3 regions of the Pantoea sp. X-Soil-YNGN-844 genome follow, and region 2 is predicted to be linked to each of the others. Evidence: predicted binding sites of a transcription regulator. Region 2 holds the regulator's gene; each other region holds the start of a gene.
What was found. The regulator LexA, encoded in region 2, represses DNA repair genes until DNA is damaged. The targets are predictions, from matches to a motif close to TNCTGTATGTACATACAGNA.
Positions count from the first base shown of each region.

Region 1: the regulator LexA is predicted to act here: its motif matches at 3,721-3,740, upstream of uvrB (excinuclease ABC subunit UvrB).
Region 3: the regulator LexA is predicted to act here: its motif matches at 2,557-2,576, upstream of umuD (translesion error-prone DNA polymerase V autoproteolytic subunit).

Region 1 is NZ_AP036007.1:1,211,050-1,218,827, reverse strand. Features, by position in the region: gene moaA (GTP 3',8-cyclase MoaA) at 1-388, opposite strand, end outside; molybdenum cofactor riboswitch at 378-511, opposite strand; gene AC6I8C_RS05570 (gluconeogenesis factor YvcK family protein) at 716-1,639, shown strand; gene uvrB (excinuclease ABC subunit UvrB) at 1,623-3,644, opposite strand; gene AC6I8C_RS05560 (ABC transporter ATP-binding protein) at 4,537-5,259, shown strand; gene bioD (dethiobiotin synthase) at 5,381-6,052, opposite strand; gene bioC (malonyl-ACP O-methyltransferase BioC) at 6,049-6,804, opposite strand; gene bioF (8-amino-7-oxononanoate synthase) at 6,788-7,778, opposite strand, start outside.
Region 2 is NZ_AP036007.1:317,905-325,682, forward strand. Features, by position in the region: gene plsB (glycerol-3-phosphate 1-O-acyltransferase PlsB) at 1-1,706, opposite strand, end outside; gene AC6I8C_RS01360 (diacylglycerol kinase) at 1,835-2,203, shown strand; gene lexA (transcriptional repressor LexA) at 2,309-2,923, shown strand; gene dinF (MATE family efflux transporter DinF) at 3,023-4,345, shown strand; gene AC6I8C_RS01375 (CsbD family protein) at 4,502-4,714, shown strand; gene zur (zinc uptake transcriptional repressor Zur) at 4,779-5,300, opposite strand; gene AC6I8C_RS01385 (conjugal transfer protein TraF) at 5,752-7,002, shown strand; gene dusA (tRNA dihydrouridine(20/20a) synthase DusA) at 7,109-7,778, shown strand, end outside.
Region 3 is NZ_AP036007.1:1,861,889-1,869,666, forward strand. Features, by position in the region: gene AC6I8C_RS08655 (manganese catalase family protein) at 1-601, opposite strand, end outside; gene AC6I8C_RS08660 (biofilm development regulator YmgB/AriR family protein) at 891-1,148, opposite strand; gene AC6I8C_RS08665 (hypothetical protein) at 1,699-1,923, shown strand; gene AC6I8C_RS08670 (hypothetical protein) at 2,009-2,260, opposite strand; gene umuD (translesion error-prone DNA polymerase V autoproteolytic subunit) at 2,598-3,017, shown strand; gene umuC (translesion error-prone DNA polymerase V subunit UmuC) at 3,020-4,288, shown strand; gene AC6I8C_RS08685 (hypothetical protein) at 4,439-4,702, shown strand; gene AC6I8C_RS08690 (TetR/AcrR family transcriptional regulator) at 4,900-5,514, shown strand; gene AC6I8C_RS08695 (hypothetical protein) at 5,663-5,803, shown strand; gene ycgZ (regulatory protein YcgZ) at 5,834-6,073, opposite strand; gene AC6I8C_RS08705 (hypothetical protein) at 6,072-6,305, shown strand; gene AC6I8C_RS08710 (hypothetical protein) at 6,302-6,574, opposite strand; gene AC6I8C_RS08715 (YgdI/YgdR family lipoprotein) at 6,994-7,224, opposite strand; gene AC6I8C_RS08720 (YgdI/YgdR family lipoprotein) at 7,240-7,473, opposite strand.

The DNA of each region.
Region 1 (7,778 bases), 890 kb from region 2:
GACGGGCGTCCAGGCTGTCGACGCTGACGTTGAGTGCGGTCAGACCCGCGTCGCGCCACTGTTTCACGTCGCGCGCCAGCCGGTAGCCATTGGTGGTGACCGCGATCTGGCGGATAGAGGCGTTTTCACGCACTGCCGCAATGATGTCGGTGAAATCACGGCGCAGCGACGGCTCACCACCGGTCAGCCGCACTTTTTCGGTTCCGGCTGCGGCGAAAGCCCGCGTGACGCGGCGGATTTCATCCAGAGAGAGAAAGCTTTTGTTACGAATTCCCTGCGGTTTGTAGCCGTCAGGGAGACAATAGGTACAGCGGAAATTACAGACATCCGTGACCGACAGGCGCAGGTAATAGAACTTACGCGCGTATGCATCAGTAAATTGTGACACCAGAACACCTTTCCAGATTGGGAGATGCAGTCATTTCTTCCTGCACCCTGGCAGCTCGATGGCTACGGCCTGAACCCCCTATCCGCAGACTTAGGCATTCAGGCTTGAGTGTACGCTGACCCGTTGATCAGCGCGGTAAACATGATGGTAGCGTGAATTTCCTCACTCTTCCATTTGCTCTTTTCGCTATATATTCTTATACATATCGAATTTTCACCGCATTTTCGCGACAGGATACGTTAAAATGCGATCCAGATTTTGACGCAAGTCATCCGCGCGGGCTTAGCGTTTAGAGCCACGCTACGCGACGAGATGTTAAGGAGAAGTATGAATCGCACACTGGCCGATCTTGATCGCGTTGTGGCACTGGGCGGCGGACACGGTTTAGGCCGCGTGATGTCGGCCCTTTCCCCGCTGGGCTCACGTCTCACCGGCATCGTCACCACCACCGACAACGGCGGATCGACCGGGCGCATTCGTCGATCCGAAGGCGGTATCGCCTGGGGCGACATGCGCAACTGTCTTAACCAGCTGATTGCAGAACCCAGCGTCGCCTCCGCGATGTTCGAGTACCGTTTTGCCGGTAACGGCGAACTGGCCGGTCACAACCTCGGCAATCTGATGCTGCGGGCGCTGGATCATCTGAGCGTTCGCCCGCTGGAAGCGATCAACATCATCCGTAACCTGCTGAAGGTCGACGCCTTTTTAATCCCGATGTCGGAGCAGCCGGTGGATCTGGTGGCGATGGATGCTGAAGGCAATATGGTTTACGGCGAGACCGCGATTGATGAGATGAAGCAGCCGCCGCAGGAGCTGATGCTGCATCCCAACGTCCAGCCGACGCGGGAAGCGCTGCAGGCCATTGCAGAAGCGGATCTGATTCTGATTGGTCCTGGCAGTTTCTATACCAGCCTGATGCCGATTCTGCTGATGAAAGAGATGGCGCAGGCACTGCGTCGCACGCCTGCCACCATGGTGTTTATCGGCAATCTGGGGCGTGAGCTCAGCCCCGCCGCGGCCAGTCTTTCGGTGGCTGACAAGCTTCAGATGATGGAACGTTATATCGGCAAGCGGGTGATCGATGCAGTAGTGGTCGGTCCGGCGGTCGCCACAGAGGGCATTGAAAACCGTCTGATTGTCCGTGAGCCGCTGGAGGCCGCCGACATCAAATATCGTCACGACCGCCAGCTGTTACGGGTGGCGCTGGAACACGCCATTCAGAGCTTTGACGGCGCTACGAGGCCGCAATAAACAGCGTTCGCAGCTCATGCAGCTGATCGCGCACGCTGGCCGCCTGTTCGAACTCCAGGTTCTGCGCGTGCTGCTGCATCTGCCCTTCCAGCTCGTGGATTTTCTTCTGCAGCGCCTGCGGCGTTAACAGCTGGAAATCGGCCAGCGCCTGCGCTTCGCCAGGACGTGCCGGTTTCGCTTTGCCGCGGGTTTTCACCACATTTTTGCCCAGCTCCAGAATATCCGTGATCTTCTTGTTCAGGCCCTGCGGCACAATGCCATGCTTTTCGTTGTGCAGCTGCTGTTTCTCGCGGCGGCGCTCCGTCTCTTCAATGGCACGCGCCATCGACGGCGTGATTTTATCGCCATAGAGAATCGCTTTACCGTTGATGTTACGCGCCGCACGACCGATGGTCTGAATCAGCGATCGTTCGGAACGCAGGAAGCCCTCTTTATCCGCATCCAGAATCGCCACCAGCGACACTTCCGGCATATCCAGTCCCTCACGCAGTAAGTTGATGCCCACCAGCACATCAAACTCACCCAGACGTAAGTCGCGGATAATCTCCATACGCTCTACGGTGTCGATGTCGGAGTGCAGATAGCGCACCTTCTCGCCATGCTCCGTCAGATACTCAGTGAGATCTTCCGCCATGCGCTTGGTCAGCACCGTCACCAGCACACGTTCGTTGATCGCCACGCGCTGATGGATTTCCGACAGCAGATCGTCAACCTGGGTGCCGACCGGACGCACTTCGATGATCGGGTCCAGCAGGCCGGTAGGACGTACCACCTGATCGACAACTTCGTCGCCCGATTTTTCCAGCTCATATTTGCCCGGCGTTGCCGAAACATAGATGGTCTGCGGGGCCAGCGCTTCAAACTCTTCAAACTTCATCGGACGGTTGTCCAGCGCAGACGGCAGGCGGAAGCCATACTCCACCAGCGTCTCTTTGCGCGCCCGGTCGCCTTTATACATGCCGCCAATCTGCGGGATGGTGACATGCGACTCATCCACCACCAGCAGGCCATCGGCAGGCAGATAGTCAAACAGCGTCGGTGGCGCTTCGCCCGGTCCGCGTGCGGAGAGGTAGCGCGAGTAGTTCTCGATGCCGGAGCAGTAGCCCAGCTCACTCATCATCTCCAGATCAAACTGGGTACGCTGAGTAATACGCTGCTCTTCCAGCAGTTTATTGTTCTCCAGCAGCACCCGGCGGCGATCCGCCAGCTCGACTTTGATCTCTTCCATCGCCTGCAGAATGCGCTCACGCGGCGTGACGTAGTGCGTCTTGGGATAGATGGTAAAGCGCGGCACCACTGAATCGATCTGCCCGGTCAGCGGGTCAAACAGCGACAGACGCTCGACCTCTTCGTCAAACAGTTCGACGCGCAGCGCAATATCGTCCGACTCCGCCGGGAAGATATCGATCACTTCGCCACGCACGCGGAAGGTGCCGCGCTGAAACGCCTGATCGTTGCGGGTGTACTGAAGCTCTGAGAGGCGGCGCAGGATGCTGCGCTGATCGATTATCATGCCGCGGGTCAGGTGCAGCATCATTTTCAGATAGAGATCGGGATCGCCCAGACCGTAGATCGCCGAAACCGACGCCACCACGATAACGTCGCGCCGCTCCAGCAGCGCCTTGGTCGCTGAAAGACGCATCTGTTCGATGTGTTCATTCACCGACGCATCCTTTTCAATAAAGGTGTCGGAGCTCGGCACATAGGCTTCAGGCTGATAGTAGTCGTAGTAAGAGACGAAAAACTCGACGGCGTTATCCGGGAAAAACTCTTTCATCTCGCCATAGAGCTGCGCCGCCAGCGTTTTGTTCGGTGCCAGCACCATCGTCGGGCGATTGAGGTCGGCAATGACGTTGGCGACGGTAAAGGTTTTACCGGAGCCGGTTACGCCTAATAAGGTCTGATGGGCCAGTCCATCCTCCAGCCCCTCTTCCAGGCGACGGATCGCCTCAGGCTGGTCGCCCGAAGGTTTAAAGGCGGAATTGAGTTTAAAAGCTTTGGTCATGAATGCAGTTCCTGCTGGAGAAGTCGGCGGGCAGGCATTTATTTTACTCTGCTATGGTGATTTTGCCAGAAAATAATACTGGATATAAAAACAGTAATCGTGCAAGGTTAATGCAATCAGGGTAAGACTTAGCCCGCGTGCTTCAGATACGTGATATCGCAAAGCCTGTTGCGCAATGTTATCCCCAGACCGGGATCGGATTTAACATTTGTCAATAGAACGTCACAAAATTACAGTTTGGTTACCTGACAGAGAATTCGCAGGCTTGTTTTTTGATAACCAGCTGATTTTAATGGTTTAAGCTAATAAGGCCAGAATCTCGTCATTATGTTACCAGGCCGCGTATTTCCTCGCTTCTAACCGGTTTTCATTACCTAATGCACAAGGTTATCCACAGGAATGGTGGATAAGTGATGGCAGCCCCGCCGCCATCAGCTGTGTATAATTTTTCCCTGCCCTCCCGCCTCGTTGAAAATAATTTTTTTTGCGTTAAATTTCGCGTCGGCTGCTGACGGATTATTCTGCATTTTTAATCTGTCGCCTGGCGTGGCACGCAAATTTTCATCGTTCCACTAAGATTCTTAATCAGACATTCTGCGTTACCGCAGCACGTCTGCACCACAAACAGCGCCCGCAGGCACTGTAAAAGTGCAGGCGCGTGATGACCATGGGTAATTGATAAGTTTTTCTCACCTTTCGTCCCTGATACAGCGCACTGCAGCAGGAAACAGGGCCGTTTTAAGATCTGGCCTGGGAATTGCAGGAGTGAGTAACGTCACCGCGCTTTACGCGCACTGTGCTGCAATGGTGAGGCTGCCGTTGCTGATGACTTGTTTGCCAGACGACAGAGAGCGGAAGCAATCAGGCTAATGATCGGGAAGGAGAGTGTCAGATGCTGAGTCTACGTTCGGTAAATCAATTTTACGGTCAGAACCATATTCTGTGGGATGTGGACCTGGATCTGTCGCCTGGCACCTGCACCGGCATTCTGGGCCGCCCTGGCATGGGCAAGACCACGCTGGTCAACTGCATCATGGGCAGACTGCCGATTAACAGCGGCACAATTTCCTGGAAAGAGGATGGCTCGCCGCCGGAAGATTTGCTGATGCAACCGGCCGAACAGCGGGCACAGATGGGCATCGGCTATGTGCCGCAGGGCCGCCATATTTTTACCCAGATGAGCGTGGAAGATAACCTGCTGATTGCCCTGCTGGCGGGTGCCAGCCAGCGCGATCGTCATCGCGCCATTCCCGAAATGGTCTTTGATTTGTTCCCGGCGCTCTACTCCCTGCGCCAGCAACGCAGCGGCGATCTGCCCATCGATCAGCAGCAACAGCTGGCCCTGGCGCGCGCGCTGGTGCTCCAGCCCAAACTGCTGATTCTGGATGAGCCGACTGATGGGATGTCGCCGTGGCTGGAAGAGGAGATGGGCAACCTGATCCGCCGGCTTAACCTCGACTACGGGCTGACCATCCTGCTGCTGGAGCAGCGCCTGTCGCTGATCCGGCGGGTGGCGGACTATTTCCTGCTGCTGCACCGTGGCCGTAATGTGGCGCAGGGCAGCATGGAGCAGCTCGATGACCACACCGTGGATAAGTGGCTGACGGTGGCCTGACACTGAGTCCCTGCCACGGCAGGCGTCAGGATTGCAGGCAGCGCGCAACAATCTGACGTTCAGGCTGGTGAGCACTGCACAGGCTCAGACTGATCAAGCAAAAAGCCCCTAGGGCCGGGTTTTACTCTGGCAGCGTCAGATACTGTCCACAGGACGCCTGCTGCGCCGCATCGGTGAGATACGGAATCGTACCCAGACAGGGGGCAGGTAGTCGCTGCTTCAGGCTGGTGAGATATTCCTGATAGCGTTTGCCGGGCGGCTCGACGGTGTTGGCGATCCAGCCCACCAGCGGCAGGCCGCGCGCACGCACCGCCTCGGCGGTGAGCATGGCGTGATTAATGCAGCCGAGCTTAATTCCCACCACCAGAATCACGGGCAGCTGTTCGCTGACTACCCAGTCCGCATAGGTGTGCGTCTCTGACAGCGGGGTGTACCAGCCGCCCGCACCCTCCACCAGAATCCAGTCCGCCAGTGGCTCCAGAGCCGCCAGACCCGCTGACAGTGCCAGATGGGTGATCGGCCTGCCCTCTTCAGCGCTGACGATGTGCGGCGAAGTCGGCTCCATAAACGCCAGCGGATTGACCTGCTGATAGCTCAACGTCACGCTGCTGAAGCGCTGCAGCGCCAGCGCATCACTGTTGCGAATGCCTTCAGGCGTCATCTCACAGCCCGAAGCAACCGGCTTATAACCCGCACAGCGGTAGCCCGCGGCACCCGCCGCCTGCAACAGTGCGCCGCTGGCGACCGTTTTACCGACTTCGGTGTCGGTGCCGGTAATAAAAAACCGTTTCATGAAAGCGTGACTCCATAAATTAAATGGTAACTCAGGCGATAGCCGTGACGATCGCGCGGCCAGTGTGCCTCTAACTGGTTGAGCCGTTGTCGGGTGAGTATCTGCCCGTCGCGGCCCTGATGCAGATGGGTCGCGCCAATCCCTTTCAGCGAACGCATGGCACTGAGCGCATCGGGAAAATGCAGCGTCACCCTTTCCGCGCTGCAAATCAGTTGCTCTGCATGGCAGGCCGCCGCAATCTTCGCCTCGCTGAGAAAGCGGTTAGCATGGGGTAACGCATCCAGATGGGACCAGGCTTCATGCACCTCCTGCAACGAACCGTCGCCCAGCGTGGAAAACAGCAGCGTGCCCTCGGGCCGCAGCACGCGCCGGAACTGGCGCAGCGCGCCGGGCAGATCCTCACTCCACTGCACCGCCAGGTTGCTCCATATCAGGTCGATGCTGTTATCCGCCAGCGGCAGCGCGTCGATGTCGCCCGCCAGATAGTGCTGCGCTGCGTCGTTGTCCCGCGCCTGTTGCAGCATCTGCGGTGAGAGATCGAGTGCCGTGACCTGTTTACCCCGTTCGCGCCACAGCCTGCTGTACCAACCAGTGCCACACCCGGCATCCAGCAGCTGCAGCCCGCTGTGAGCCGGTGCGCGTGCCAGCAGCGCATCGCCGCTGAGCCGTTGCAGTGCCGCATGGTCATCGTAATGGCTGGCAGCCCGACCAAAGGCACGCGCAACCGCCTGCTTATCAACCCGCAGCGTCATGCAGCGCCTCCAGTAACCGATCAATATCTTCCGGGCGATGTACCGCCGTCAGGGTAATGCGCAGCCGGGCCGTTCCCGGCGGCACGGTAGGTGGCCGAATCGCACTGACCCAGCAGCCCGCCTCCGCCAGCCGCGCAGAGAGCGCCATCGCATCGCCATTTTCACCGATCAGCAGCGGCTGAATCGCGCTGGCAGAGTCCATGAGTTGCCACGGCAGCGAGGCCGCGCCACACCGGAAATGCGCAATGTTCTGCTGCAACTGCTGGCGCAGCGCATCACCCTGCTGAATTTCGCGCAGTGCCGCCTGCAGCGCCACGGCCTGCGCAGCGGGCATGGCGGTGGAGTAGATCAGATGCCGGCTGAACTGCAGGAAATAGTCGGCGGTATCGGCGTCGCACAGCAGCGCGGCACCGCTGACGCCAAAGGCTTTGCCAAAAGTGACCACCAGCAGTTCCGGCTTAACGCCCTGCTGCCAGCAGCTGCCCCGCCCCTGCTCACCTGCCACGCCGATGCCGTGCGCATCATCCACCAGCAGCCAGCCCTGTGCCTGACGCGTCTGTTGCGCCAGCGCAGCCAGCGGTGCACTGTCGCCATCCATGCTGAAAATCCCCTCGGTCACCACCAGCGTTTCCCCCTCGCAGGGTGACGCGAGCCGTGCCGTCAGGCTCTCCGGATCGTTATGACTGAAACGCCGCAGCTGCGCCGGGCTGTGGCTGGCGGCGTCGAGCAGCGAGGCATGGCTGAGTTTGTCGGCCAGGATGCGATCGTTTTTCTCGCCCAGCAGATGAATCACTGCCTGATTGGCCGCGAAGCCGGAGATAAACAGCAGCGCACGGTCATAGCCGAGCCAGTCGGCCAGCTGCGCCTCAAGTTCGGCGTGCTGACGGTGATAACCGGTGACGTGACCTGAAGCGCCCGCCCCCGCGCCCGCCAGCGCCGCACCCTGCTGCCAGCCCGCAATCACCGCCGGGTGG
Region 2 (7,778 bases):
GGTACGGTCGCGTTAGGTGAATAAGGCACATTGCGCAGCAACTGGGTATAGCACTCCAGCTGTTCAATCAGCTGTTCACGGGTGAGTGAGCGCTGACGTGACGCCAGCAAAGCGGTAACACAGAGGTTCATGGCATTGGCCGCGCCCGCTTCATTGATACGCACCATCAGACTGGCCGCGATATCATTGACCGTCGGTGTTAACCAGCTCGGACGCTGCGGCTCAATCGGATCGATGGCATCGCGCCATTCCGGCACCTGCTTATTGAGATAGTTGACCAGCGGCAGCGGCTCGCCAAAGTTAACATAACCCTGACCGAGATTGCGCAGCTTGCGCAAGCCACGCACCATCTGCATGAAGCCCTCTTTCTCTTTCGCCGCGCCGCGCAGTTCTTTGGCGTAAGTACCCACTTCCATCACGTGCTCATAGCCGATGTAGATCGGCACCAGCGTGATCGGGCGGTTACCGCCGCGCAGCATCGCCTGCAATGTCATGGCTAAGGTGCCGGTTTTCGGGTCCAGCAGGCGGCCGGTACGAGAACGACCACCCTCGACAAAGTACTCAACCGAATAGCCGCGGGTAAACAGCTCGCCGAGATATTCACGGAACACCGTGGCGTAGAGCTTGTTGCCTTTAAAAGTACGACGAATAAAGAATGCGCCCAGACGACGGAAAATCGGGCCGGCTGGCCAGAAGTTGAGGTTGATACCGGCAGCAATGTGTGGCGGGACCAGGCCCTGATGATAGAGCACGTAGGAGAGCAGCAGATAATCCATGTGGCTGCGATGGCACGGCACATAGACAATCTCGTGGCCATCCTGCGCCAGCTGGCGCACTTTTTCGCCGCCATTGACGTTGATGCCCTGATAGAGACGACTCCAGAGCCAGCCCATCACGCGGTCGGTAACGCGAATCGCTTCATAAGAGAAGTTGGCGGCAATTTCTTCCATCATCTCGACAGCATTCTGCTGCGCTTTCTCATGGGAGATTTTTTTGCTGCGTGCTTCATCTTCGACGGCTTTTTCAATCGCTTTGGATTGCAGCAGACGGTTAAACAGATCCTGACGCGCCGGTAACCGCGGGCCAATCGCCGCCAGCCGCTGACGGGCAAAATGGATGCGCGCCACGCGAGCCAGTTTCTGGGCAATCGACTTATCCGTACCGTGTTCCGTGGCCATGCGGCGCAGCGAAACGGTCGGCGAGAAGCGAACAAAACTGTCGCGTCCGTGCCAGATCACCGCAAAGAATTTCTGTACGCCGTTCAGCACCCGCAGGTGTGGCGTGGCTTCGCCCTGAACTTCACGTCCTGGTGCGCGACCAAACATCACCGTTACCGGCAGCATCTGGATATCCAGCGTAGGATTATTGCGATGCAGATCGAGGTAATCGTGAAAGATTTTCACCGATTCCACGCTGGGCACAAAATAGGGGAAGACGCGCGGGCCATCGTGGATAAATACGTGGCGCGGCAGCAGTGAACCATCAATCTCCAGCGGAGAGAGCGGGTCAGGCAGATGATGCCGCAGACACTGCGCGCGTAAAGTCAGTAAGTCGGCCTTCGAATCGTAAGGCAAAACATACATAATAGGTCGGGTCGGATCCAGACCATGTTCAGACACGGGATCGGCCGGAATGGCCTTACTTTTTACCAAAAACGACAGTGGTAAATTAAGCAATTTGTAATAGAGTTTACGCCAACCTGACATAGACAACATGAAGCCTCTTGTTAGCAAAGCGCCGCAAGCATACCAGAAAGTGCAGCGAAGATCTGTGGTGGTGCCAATTGCACGCAGCCCAGACATTGACGTCAATCCGATAAAAGGGTTCCCACATCATGGCAAATAATGCCACCGGACTTATCAGAATAGTTAAAGCCGCAGGTTACTCCTGGCAGGGACTGCGTGCCGCCTGGCAACATGAAGCGGCGTTTCGTCAGGAAGCCCTGGCTGCGCTGGTCGCCATTATTATCGCCTGCTGGCTGGATGTCGATGTGGTCTCACGCATCCTGATGATCGGGGCAGTGGTGCTGGTCGTCATTGTTGAAATCCTTAATAGCGCCATTGAAGCGGTCGTTGACCGCATCGGTCAGGAGCATCATCCGCTGGCGGGCCGGGCCAAAGATATGGGCTCTGCGGCGGTACTGATCAGCATCTTACTGGCACTGTTTGTCTGGATCGCGCTGCTCTGGACACATTTGCGATAAGCGTTCCATATCGCGCCGGAAGCCGCGTTTTGCCTGACAATCGGTTTCCATTTCGCCAATACCTGTATATACTCACAGCGACTGTATAAACAACCAGGGGGCGGGATGAAAGCATTAACCAGCAGGCAGCAGCAGGTCTATGACCTGATTCGCGACCATATTTCTTCAACAGGCATGCCGCCTACGCGCGCAGAGATTGCTGCACAACTGGGCTTCCGCTCACCGAATGCGGCAGAAGAGCACCTGAAAGCGCTGGCGCGTAAAGGTGTCATTGAGATCGTTTCGGGTGCATCGCGCGGCATTCGTCTGTTAATGGAAGAAGAAGCCTCAGAAGGCATACCGTTGATTGGCCGGGTTGCTGCCGGTGAGCCGATCATGGCGCAGGAACATATCGAAACCCACTACAAGGTCGATCCGGGCCTGTTTAAGCCGTCTGCCGACTTCCTGCTGCGCGTCAGCGGAATGTCGATGAAAGATATCGGGATTATGGATGGCGACCTGCTCGCGGTACATAAAACCCAGGATGTGCGCAACGGCCAGGTTGTCGTTGCCCGCATCGATGATGAAGTCACCGTTAAGCGCTGGAAAAAGCAGGGTGCTATCGTGCATCTGCTGCCTGAAAACAGTGATTTTGACCCGATTGTTGTCGATACCCGTGCACAGTCCCTGACCATTGAAGGTTTGGCGGTTGGCGTGGTGCGCAACGGCGAGTGGCTCTGATTTTAGGCCTGCGTGCATTCGCCTTTTCTGATGCTATTCTGTCTGCCCTAATTTTGTCGCTGACTGTTTTGCGCAGCGACACCGAGCACGGAACGGCGAATGCGCTTTATCACGGCAACCGATAAAAATCTCTGGCGGCTTGCGCTGCCGATGATCCTTTCAAATATCACCGTTCCCTTACTGGGAGTGGTCGATACTGCAGTTATTGGTCATCTCGACAGCCCTGTCTATCTTGGCGGGGTTGCGGTCGGGACCACGGTGACCAGCTTCCTCTTTATGCTGCTGCTTTTCCTTAGAATGAGTACGACTGGCCTTACGGCGCAGGCGTTTGGTGCGGACGATAAAACCGCGCTGGCACGCGCACTGACGCAGCCGCTGATCATTGCGCTGCTGGCAGGTGTACTGTTCATCGCTTTACGTTATCCGATTATTCAGCTGGCGACCCATCTGGTTGGCGGTAATCCCGCGGTACTGGAACAGGCGGCGCTGTTTATTCAGATTCGCTGGCTCAGTGCGCCTGCTACGCTGGCAAATCTGGTCATTCTGGGCTGGCTGCTGGGCGTGCAGTATGCGCGCGCGCCGGTGATCCTGCTGGTGGTGGGCAATGTGGTTAATATCGTACTCGATCTCTGGCTGGTCATAGGCCTGCACTGGGGTGTCGCGGGTGCGGCAACCGCCACGGCGCTGGCGGAGTACATTACGCTGGGTGTCGGCAGCATCATGGTCTGGCGGGTCCTGAAGCTGCGTGGTATTCCCCTGAGCCTGCTGAAGCAGAGCTGGCGCGGTGACAGCGGCCGGCTGCTGCGGCTGAACCGGGATATCATGCTGCGCTCACTGATGCTGCAACTCTGTTTCGCCTCGCTGACCGTGCTGGGCGCGCGGCTGGGCCCGGATGTGGTGGCAGTTAACGCGGTATTGCTGATGTTCATCACGTTCACGGCCTATGCGCTGGATGGCTTCGCCTACGCGGTTGAAGCGTTTGCCGGCGAGGCGCATGGTGCAAAAGATGGCGGCAAACTGCGGCGCGTCTGGCACTCTGCCTGTCGGCAGGCGGTGGTGGTGGCGCTGTTCTTCTCGCTGATCTATGCCATTGCTGGCCCGCAGATTGTTACCCTGTTGACCTCCCTTCCTTCGCTGCAACAAAGTGCTGACCGCTATCTGGTCTGGCAGATCGTTATGCCGCTGATCGGTGTCTGGTGTTATCTGCTGGATGGGATGTTTATCGGCGCGACGCGCGGACGTGAGATGCGTAACAGCATGGTGGTAGCAGCAGCAGGCTACTTTCTGACGCTGCTGAGCGTACCGGCGCTGGGCAATCACGGACTGTGGCTGGCGGTAACGGTTTTCCTGGCGCTGCGCGGTCTGTCACTGTGGCTCATCTGGCGCAGGCACTGGCGTCAGAACAGCTGGTTTGATGCCTGACGCTGTACAGGCTGATACAGATTATTCCGTATTATTCCGGGTTTGTGAATCTGGCTACTACAATTAACTTTATCCGGCGCAGTTAACCAGCGCTTTATATCGTTATTTTGTTAAGTAACAAGATAATCATTAAACCCCGAGGATTGGAGGTCTGCCATGAATAAAGATGAAGCGAGCGGCAACTGGAAGCAGTTTAAAGGCAAAATGAAAGAGAAATGGGGCAAGCTGACCGACGATGACATGCAGGTTATCGAAGGCAAACGCGATCAGCTGGTCGGCAAAATCCAGGAACGTTATGGCTATGCGAAAGATGAAGCAGAGCGTGAAGTGACGGACTGGGAAGGCCAGAATAAAGACCACCGCTGGTAATGCAGCGCTGATCAGTTAACACGTTCCGGTGCACCCGCACCGGAACCACACAAAGATGCGCCAGTTACCCGCGTTTTCCCCGCTTTTTACCCTCATCCTGATGATCGTGTTCGCAGCTTTCATGGTGCGTACAGGCTTCTACTGCAGCACAATTTTCACACAGGCCATGCGCTTCAATCACACTGTGGCGTAAAGCGAACTGCGCTTCACCCGCCAGCGTCGCGATAATCTTCTCCACGCCCTGCGCCTGTTTCTCCGTTACCGCTGCACAGCGGTCGCAGACCAGCATCACTGAGGTATGCGCCGGTGCCTCAAAGTGGTGACACATGACGTAGCTATTGTTGGACTCCACCCGATGAATGAAACCCTGCTCCAGCAGGAAATCGAGTGCCCGATATACGGTGGGGGGCTTGGCCTGCGGTTCGTTGATGCGGAGTTGATCCAGCAGATCGTAAGCGCTGATCGAGCCTGGCTGTTCGGCCATCAGGCGCAATACCTCAGCACGCTGCGAAGTCAGACGTACACCGCGCTGCAGGCACATTTTTTCAGCCTGAATCAAAATTTGCTGCGACGTCATGTTTGTCATGAAAAATTCTCCGCTGGATAAGTGATGTTATTTTATCACACATAGTTTTGCGGCGCCGATGTTCGTTTTCGCCTGTTAAAACAGCATTATTTGCCTGATAAAGCAGCATTTTAAGAATTTCAGCCGCTATCTATCTCAAATCTGACGAGAAATCAGATCCATTCTCAATCGACATGAAGCGGAATTTGTTGGCATTTTGCTTTGCATCTCACTGAGTTAAGAAGTAATGTTCAGAAAGACTTAAGGAAAGTCTGGCAGTATTTGAAATAACCCGACACAGTCTGAACAATTACAACGGTTTTTTGATTGGAAAACGTCCAATCCTTTGAATTAAGACACTGTTTCCTTTGAATTCACAGCAATAACGCGTTAGCCAGGGTTCACAATAGGGCTAACAAACTATTCAGTCGTTGAATGTTTCAATGACAATTTCTCAGGTGATGGCAGGCAAATGGTGAAAAAATCCGCTCAACGTTCAGCGCTGAATTATTCCGCTGCAGCGACCGCGCTTTTCCTTTCTTCTTCCGCCATGGCGGCAGGGACCTGGTATGATGCACGTAATGACGCCATGGGTGGCACCGGCGTAGCATCTTCTGTTTATGGCTCAGCAGTGCTGGCGAACCCGGCATTAATGACGCGTGCTAAATCTGACGATAACGTCAGCATTATTATTCCCTCGGCAGGTATTCAGGTTACTGACAAAGATAAGCTGATCGATAAAGTCGATGATATTACCGACACCGTGGATCGCTATCGCGACGTGATTGGTAACCTGACTTTTGCGGATTATCTGCGTGGCTACCCTGAACTGCGTGCTGCCTCCGGCGACGTCGCTGACAAGCTCAGCGATTTGCGCGGTAACAAAGCGGACGGCAGTGCAGGCGTGGCCGTGGCCGTCACGATCCCTAATGAGACCCTGCCTTTTGCGTTTATTACCAAAGCCTACGGTACGGCGCACGTCCGTGCCAACGTGGTCCAGGGTGATATCGACTACCTGCGCGGTGTTGCTAACGGAACGGTGCTGCCACGTCCAGGCGATCAAAATAACCTTCGCTCCAGTGCAAATGGCTTAGCGGCACTGACCATTGATTATGGTGTGGCGGTCGCGCATGAGTTCACCATCGCCGGTCAGCCGGTCTCGGTGGGCGTAACGCCGAAAGTGCAGAAAACCTCGCTCTATAACTACACTGCCAGCATCTATAACTACGACAAGAACGACATCAACAATAGCCAGTATCGCAGCACCGACACCGGCTTTAACGTTGATGCCGGTCTGGCGACCACCTTTGCTGAAAACTGGACGCTGGGCGTGACCGGACAGAACCTGGTTTCGCGCGATCTGCAGACCAAAGAGGTCAACGGGTTCCGCGATACCTACCAGATTCGCCCGCTGGTCACCACCGGACTATCCTGGGATAAAGGGCCGTTTACCGTGACAGGCGATGTGGATCTGACTGAAACCAAACGCTTCAAAACCCAGGATAACAGCCAGTATGCGGCAGTGGGCGCGGAGTACCGCGTGCTTGACTGGTTGCAACTGCGTGCCGGTTATCGGGCGGACATGCGGTCTAACGACGAAAATGTTGCCACCGCAGGTTTTGGTCTGTCACCGTTTAACAAAGCTGTCCATCTGGATCTGGCTGGCTCGGTGGGGGCTAACAACACCTGGGGCGCGATGATGCAGCTGGGCTTTAACTTCTAAGCACGTTATTCCGGCTGTTCGGGGGCGGGCGATGCACTATCGCCCGCCCTTGTGTTATCCTTGCACAGAATTCCATCACCCTTAATTACCGGATTGTCTGCGCTTCATGCCTAATTTCTCTTCGCAACGTTTCTCTATCGCCCCCATGCTCGACTGGACCGATCGTCACTGTCGCTATTTTCATCGTCAGCTGACCGGTGACACGCTGCTCTACACCGAAATGGTGACCACAGGCGCGATCATTCATGGCAAAGGGGATTACCTGGCATACAGCGAGGCGGAACATCCGGTCGCGTTGCAGCTTGGCGGTAGCGATCCGGCGGCGCTGGCGCAGTGTGCGAAGCTGGCAGAGCAGCGCGGCTACGATGAAGTAAACCTGAATGTCGGCTGTCCTTCGGATCGGGTTCAGAATGGTCGTTTTGGTGCCTGCCTGATGGCCGAGGCGAATCTGGTCGCGGATGCGATTAAAGCGATGCGCGATGTGGTATCGATTCCGGTGACGGTGAAAACCCGCATCGGGATTGATGAGCTGGACAGCTATGAATTCCTGACGGACTTTATCGGCACGGTGGCAGGTCGCGGTGAGTGTGAGACGTTTATCATCCATGCGCGCAAAGCCTGGCTCTCTGGCCTCAGCCCCAAAGAGAACCGCGAAATTCCCCCGCTGGACTATCCACGCGTCTATCAGCTGAAACGCGATTTCCCGCATCTGACGATCGCGCTTAATGGCGGCGTAAAAACGCTGGAAGAAGCCCAGACCCACCTGCAGCACCTGG
Region 3 (7,778 bases), 1.5 Mb from region 2:
GCAGCGACGCGTTCAGTCCGCCCATCTCTTCGATTACGGCCAGCCACTGCTGCTGGTGCATGGTGTCACGGGCGATCAGGAAGGAGAGGAAATCCTTCATGCCTTTGTCTTCGGTCATGTTGTAGAGGCGGGTAGCCAGGACGCGGCCAGTGGCTTCCGCGGTGACGTTAGCCAGCATATCGGCGGCCACGTTGCCGGAGGCGTAGATGTGGCTCATGTCGAACGGCATGCCGTTGGCGTTTACCGGCATCGCAGCCAGGCCGGAAGAGAGAATATGGCGCGGATTCATGCCGCCCAGAATCGCATTAACCACCGGATCTTTGGCTGACGCTTCCTGGTAAGAGAGCGGTGCGCCTTCAAGGTTCAGCGCCACGGCGTAGCCCAGCATTTCGATATGGCTCAGCTCTTCGGTGGCGGTGGAGATCAGCAGATCCCGAATCCGCACATCACCTCGCGCGCCCATCGCCTGGAAAAAGTATTGCATCGCTACACGAATCTCACCTTCGACGCCGCCGATGGCCTGCTGTAACAGCATGGCAAACTCTGGATCGGGCTTCTCTACACGAACCGGGAATTGAAGTTTTGATGAATGATGAAACATGATTATTTTCCTCGTCTGTGTTTGCAGTGGATGCAGAAAAAGCCTGGACACAGATATTGGATAAATAAAGCGAACCGAGAGCAATTAATCGCAATTCAAGGTGAAATAAGCGGCAAAAACGGTAAATAGTAGCGCTATATGTGGTCCGGCAGGGAAGGCAATGCGGGAGGTAAAAAAGAGGCGGGTGGTGCAGTGCAGCAGCAATAAAAAAGCCCCTTTAAAAGGGGCCGATTCCGTAGTGGAAAAGCATCCGTGCTAATTCGCGTTCCGTCATAACAGACACAGGTTTTTAGCTTTCGCTGGTAGCCGTTGCACGCTGCAGAACATGTTCAAGAGCCTGACGGTAAATATCCTGCTTAACCACGTCGCGCTCGCTCTCCAGGTGGTGAATAAGGCCCCGCACGATGTCTTTATCGGAGACATGGGCTTTGGCTCGTGCGAGTTCAGCATGGACCGCGGCGATAACCTGTTTTTCAGTCGTCAGCGCTGTACCAGAGTTCATGAAGTAATCAGAAATCTGAGACTCTGTATTCATCGTTGTTTGCATGTCAGGCCTCATAAGAAATTGGGGGAGTATGCGTTGATTCAGATCCGGTAACCGGCTGACGTAAAAAAATTGCATCTGAAGGTGGAAATCCACAACACCTTCAGATGCGGTGCAAAGCACACTCGTTACAAGTGATTTAACATCACGAGACAAAGTTATACAAGAATGACAAAGTTGTACAATAAAATTTGACAAAAAATCACTGGTCAGAGGTGTTGAGGGGCAGGCAGACAACGGGAGCGTGTCGGGTTTTTAGTCTTTATCTGAGTTAATTCAGGGTGTTAAAGTATTTTTTTCGCAGGATGATAGGGTCCACTGGTGCGTAACGCCTCTCTTTTTCCGCCGTGCGAAAACGATACAATAGCCGTTCAGCCAGACATTTCAGCCAAAAACCTGTACAGGCCGTACAGGTTTTTTGCGCAGGAAAAACGGACAACGCAACACGACTGCTGCAATCCTGTTCGCCTGACAGGTCATGCCACATAATTCACTTCCCACACCTGATGCAGAAGGCTAAGGTTGAGCCCTTATTCATCACAAGGAAATGATCATGGTTCACGACTATTTTGCGATTCCGCCTGCGGGCGTGACGCAGGAACAACATAAACGTTCAGTGGCTGTAGCAGCGGCGCTGTCAGTGGCAAAGGAGTCCGTCAGCGCTTCAACGTCAGCAACCGGCTCAAAAGCCTCCTGGGACCTGCAGGCCGTGGCGAATGAAATTGGTAATCTGGCTGATGCGATTCAGGATGCGCTGGAGAGTGATGGTCAGGCGTAAACCCTAATCCGGGGATGGGGCAGGTCAGGGGATGGCAGTGTTCAGGAGCCGGTAACGTCCGGTGAGCGGACGCTGCCGGAAAGTCCTATTCCATTGCGGGTGGCTCATATTTAATATACTGACGCAGGGCGTCGTGGATTGCCTGATTGTTGCCTTCCTCCAGACCGCGTTCGGCATATTCTTTTGCCAGGGCGGCCAGCACATCGTCAAACTTCCCTTTGTAATTGAGATTATTCAGCGCAATTTGCTGACCGAGTATCGCTTTTAATACCGTGGTCTCAACTGTTAACTGCGCAACTGCCTCTTCCAGATGTTTAATTCGATCGTCGTCTGCCATAACCCCTCCAGGCCTTAAAAAAGGCAGAATAACCAGCCCGCGCTGAATATTCAAACCTCAGCGAATGCCACAGAGACGTTGTCAGATTTTCCTTAAGTAAAAATAATCAGCGGGTGAATTTATAAGATTAGTTACTGAAAGAAAAAAACGCTGATATTCCCGTGCTGCGGCAAAAGTAACCCGTTTCTGCTTACTCTCACAGCAGTGAGAAAAAAGAGGGTTAAAAAAGTGCATTACCATCAACTCCTTTGCTTAAAAATGTTCCGTGTCACTTGATTAAAAGGGGGATTAGCTATTACTGTATTTATATACAGTAATCTGAGAAAGGAGTGAAATTGTGGAATTCATTAAACCTGCGGACATTCGCGCCGTTATGCCTTTACCGCTTTATATCGAACGTGTGCCGTGCGGATTTCCCTCCCCGGCGCAGGATTATGTCGAACAACGTATCGATCTCAATGCGCTGATGGTGCAGCACCCCAGCGCCACCTATTTTGTCCGCGTCAGCGGCGAGTCGATGATTGAGGCGGGCATTAACGATGGTGACATGCTGGTGGTCGACAGCTCGCTCACCGCCTCACACGGCGATATCGTGGTGGCTGCCGTCGACGGTGAATTTACCGTTAAACGTCTTCAGCTTCATCCCTGCCTGCAACTGATGCCGATGAATACCAAATTTAAACCGATCGCTATCCAGACCGAAGATGTGCTGGAGGTGTTTGGTGTTGTGACCTTTGTTATTAAATCGACGCACTGACCATGTTCGCGCTGGTCGATGTGAACTGCTTTTATGCGTCGTGCGAAACCGTTTTCCGGCCCGATCTGAAAGGCAAACCGGTGGTTGTGCTGTCCAACAATGACGGCTGTGTGATTGCGCGCAGCGCCGAGGCAAAGAAAGCCGGTATTAAAATGGGCGCGCCCTATTTTAAAATGCGCGAAGAGCTGACGCGTCACGCGGTACAGGTCTTCAGCTCAAATTACGCGCTCTATGCCGACATGAGCCATCGGGTGATGACCATCCTCGAAGAAATGGCTCCCTCGGTAGAAATCTACTCGATCGACGAGGCGTTTATGGATCTCACCGGCGTGCAGAACTGCATGGCGCTGGAGACCTTTGGCCGTCAGGTCAAAGAACGGATCCGCAAAGAGACCCATCTGACCGTCGGCGTCGGCATTGCACAGACCAAAACGCTGGCCAAGCTGGCGAATTTTGCGGCCAAAAAGTGGAGCAAAACCGGCGGCATTGTTGATTTATCGGACCCCGAACGACAGAGAAAGCTGCTCGCACTGATCGATGTGGCTGACGTCTGGGGCGTGGGGCACCGGATCGGCAAACGACTCAATGCCATGGGCGTTATGACGGCGAAAGATCTGGCCGATCAAAGCACCGAATCCATTCGCAAACAGTTCAGCGTGGTGATGGAGCGTACCGTCAGAGAACTGCGGGGCGAATCCTGCCTGGAACTGGAGTCAGTGACACCGGATAAGCAGCAAATCATGTGTTCGCGTTCGTTTGGCAACCGCATCTCCGATTATGACCAGATGCGTGAAGCCGTCTGTGCCTATGCGGAGCGCGCGGCAGAGAAACTGCGTCGTGAGAACCAGTATTGCCGTCAGATAGGGGTATTTTTGCGTACCAGCCCGCACGCAACTGACGAACCCTTTTATGGCAATCAGTCTATAGAGACGTTGCTGATCCCGACGCAGGACACCCGCGACATCATCAACGTTGCAATGGCGTGTCTGGATAACATCTGGATTAAGGGATATCGCTATATCAAGGCGGGCATCGTGCTGGGGGATTTTTTCAGCCAGGGCGTGGCCCAGCTTGATCTGTTTGATGAGCATCAGCCGCGCCGCAACAGCCAGGAGCTGATGCAGCTGATGGATAAAATTAACAAAACCGGCAGCGGAAAACTCTGGTTTGCCGGGCAGGGGATTAATAAGGCCTGGGCGATGAAGCGCGAGATGCTGTCACCTGCCTATACCACACGGGTAGCGGATTTGCCGGTGGCGGCGGTTAAGTAGGTGCGGGTCCGGCCTCCTCTGTTACTGACGTAGCAGCGTCTGCTAAAAGCTTTTTTTATCACGCGATGAAAGTGACAGGAAGTTATGCTTTGCCTGGCCAGATGTGTAGTTTTTCATCTGGCATTTTAAAAAAATTACCAGGTAAATATAATGGATTTCAGAGAGTTTGAAGCCAGAGTAATGCTCTGGCCTGCAATACATTTCACAGCAATCATTCAATCCCGCCACCACGACGACTATGAGATTTATGCGGTCGACGACAACAGCAATATCAAAACCCGACTTTTTTTATGCTTTGCTGACAATGAGCACCACGCCAGTCTGCTCATTAAGCAGTTTATGTTATGGCTAATCAAAATAAACGCCCAGCAACGGGCAGAGCGCCGCAAAGAGACCGCGTTATTATCTGAGTGAGTCGTGACCGGTTTGTCCTGTAACCTGTGTCGGGTTTCAGGACACAACCGGTTATTTCCCTTGATCATCAGGCGACAGAAACGGACATCCGTCAGTGTCAGGCCGCTGGCCGATTGCCGCTATCTATACTTGTTACCCGTGCCTGGGATAGAATCCGGGCTGATTCTGACAGGAACGTACCTCCCAGACCGGTAACAATGATCACGACAGCGACAGCGCATAAAAACAAAGAGCGGGGGCGTCCCAGAGAGTTCGATATTGAACAGGCTCTGGATCACGCCATGATCGTTTTCCGCCAAAAAGGGTATCACGCCACATCAATAAGCGATCTGGGTGAGGCGATGAACCTCTCCGCAGGCAGCATCTATAAGGCCTTTAAAGATAAGCGCTCGCTCTTTCTGCGGGTGTTTGAACGTTATCTGTTGCTCAGAAATACCGAGCTGCGCCGTCGTCTGGCACCCTGTACTAGCGGACGGGGAAAAATAACCGAGCTGTTACAGTTCTATCTCGACTCGGCGCGAGCTATCGAAGGGCGGCGCGGCTGTCTGGTCGTTGCCAGCGCCATTGCACTGCAGACGATGGATCAGGCGCTGGCGCAGCGTATTGATGAGGTAGTCCGGCGTAATCAGCGCTTCCTGGTCTCGCTGCTGGAGCTGGGGCAACGGGATGGTTCAATCGATAACACGCTGGATAGTGAAGCGGCAGCCGGTTTAATCCTCTGCATTGCTTACGGTATGCGGGTTGCAGGCAAGGTCAGCGATGTGACCAACGAACAGCAGACGCTGGCACTGGCATTAAAAGTACTGGGGTAATCGTTACGGGGCAGGTCAATCAATAAACCGGCATTTCTCCGCCTGCGTTTTGTCGGACAGAGAAAGTCTGCAGTGCGCTTTTCCCGACGCTGTTTATGTGCCAGGCTTTTACGTTTTATTCTGTAGCGTAATAATTAAGGCCTGCTTCGTGAAAACCTCAATCTTACTGACACTCGTAGCCGCTATTGGCTGCTCTGTTTTTGCTGCCGAGGGGGGATTTGAAACCCGCGCAGCGAAACATCCGCTGCAACAGCAGGTGACGGAAAGCGGGGAACCGCTGACGCACTAACGGAAGTCGCTGGCAGAGAGCGTTTGCTGCTTAACGGCCAAACAGCAGGCTGATCAGAGCACGGTAGTGACGCTCATCTTCCAGCGTAGACGCTGTTTCCAGCCGACGAAGAAGTTTGGTGCAGATCGCTTTACGGTTTACGTTCCCGCCCGCATGCAGAATTTCCACCACCACCTGGCCCAGCGTTTCCTGCTGTGAGGGCAGGCTTGCCGCATTAAAATAACGGGCAATATCGTCTGCCGTCCGCGGCAGTCTCTGGTTCGGGTACATGGGTGATTTCCTGTCAGGTGATGGAAAAACGATCGGTTCGCGGCAAAGTTATACAAAAAAAACGAGCCTGTATAGCTATTTCGGCGCAGAAGAGGGAGGTTTTTGTGCTATTTACAAAGCATTCAGCGATAAACAGGGAAAATACAAAACTGGCGTGGAGCCGGGAAATGCTGAAGGGCACCAGGCGAGGCCTGACACCCTGAACCGACGGCGTCATCTTTCAGCACATTAACGATAATCTTTAAGGAAAACCGGCGCCTGTCCGGTCTCGACCAGCCAGTTTAATTCGGCGCGGTCGCGCGTCGAGGCCTCGATAAAGCCTTTGAGCCAGTTGCGTGCATCAGCAATCTGCGCGACGCGCTCATCGCTGCGTTCGTTTTCAGCCATCTCACCCAGCTGGCGAATCAGTGATACCAGCGTAATCTCCTGCTCTTCAAACGCCAGATTGATTGCAGCTTCACCAAGAATCCTATGACCGATTATTTTATCATGGTAAACCATCAGCGACCTCCTGATTGAATAATGATATATATAGTTTAGTTAAAGCCAATCCGGACTAAAAGATCGGAAACCGCCTATAAACGCGGTTTAATTTTTTAAAAATAAACTGAACCTTTAAGCGAAGCGATAAGTCTCTAATAAAAAACAATAAAAAAGACGTCTTTTTTACGGGTAAAGCAGCCTGAGCTATTAAGCTGGTTAAAAAGGGTAGGGTTTGCCTGAAATTCAGATAAGTAACGGGCGGGTAAATCTCGGTTGTTGTTATGCTGCCTGCCATATTATGGCCAAAGCATAACGGATATTTCTGATTAGAATCGGCCGGGGTCAGGGAAATTCGGTCGTACCACATGTCGTGCTAAGCACAGGCAAAAATAAAGCCGCCCACGGGCGGCTTTATTAACTGGACGAGCATGCCCGGTTTATTTCTTCGGTACTTCAGAGACCGCTTTAACGTCCGCTTTATTAATCTGTTGCTTCACGCCATTGGCGTCGGTGTAGGCCAGCAGGCCAGCATCTGACTCAGAAGGCTTGCCATCACTAATAATGGTGCGTCCATCGTTAGTCTGAATCGCATAACTGGTACGGGTGCAGCCGGTTAATACGGTCATACCAATCAATGCGGCGAGAGGTAAAATCAGCGCTTTTTTCATCTTATTCACCTTATATTAGTTGTCGAGTTCACTCATATTACTGATCTCATTGCGATTGATCTGCTCAGTTTTTCCTGTCTGAGCATCGCGATAAGAAACCAGGCCAGTATCTGAATCGATCTGCGGTTTACCATCAGTGACAATGGTGCGGCCATCAGTGGTCTTAATCGACTGATTCGAGGCGCAGCCTGCCAGCGTACCTAAAGAAAGAGCCAGCAAAGCAATGGCTGACAGGGATTTCATTTTCATTTTTTTCAACTCCATGAAGTATAACCAGACGTTTACAGCATAGACGGCTTTATAGAGTTTGCTGGTCCTGCCACGCTTCGCTGCCGTTTTTTTAGGCAAAAAAGCGGGGGTGTAGCGATTATTTACGCGAATGACGGCAGGGAATAGCATTTATTGCAAATGTGCACAGCTGTTTATGCTGTTTTAACAGCGGCATTACCGGGCCGGAATAGACGTGACGCCAATGCAGGAAATAAGCACGGCAGCCGGAGCAGATATTGTTTGTTAAAGCCAGAGTCGCCCCAGGGGTAATCGTCTGTACCCGC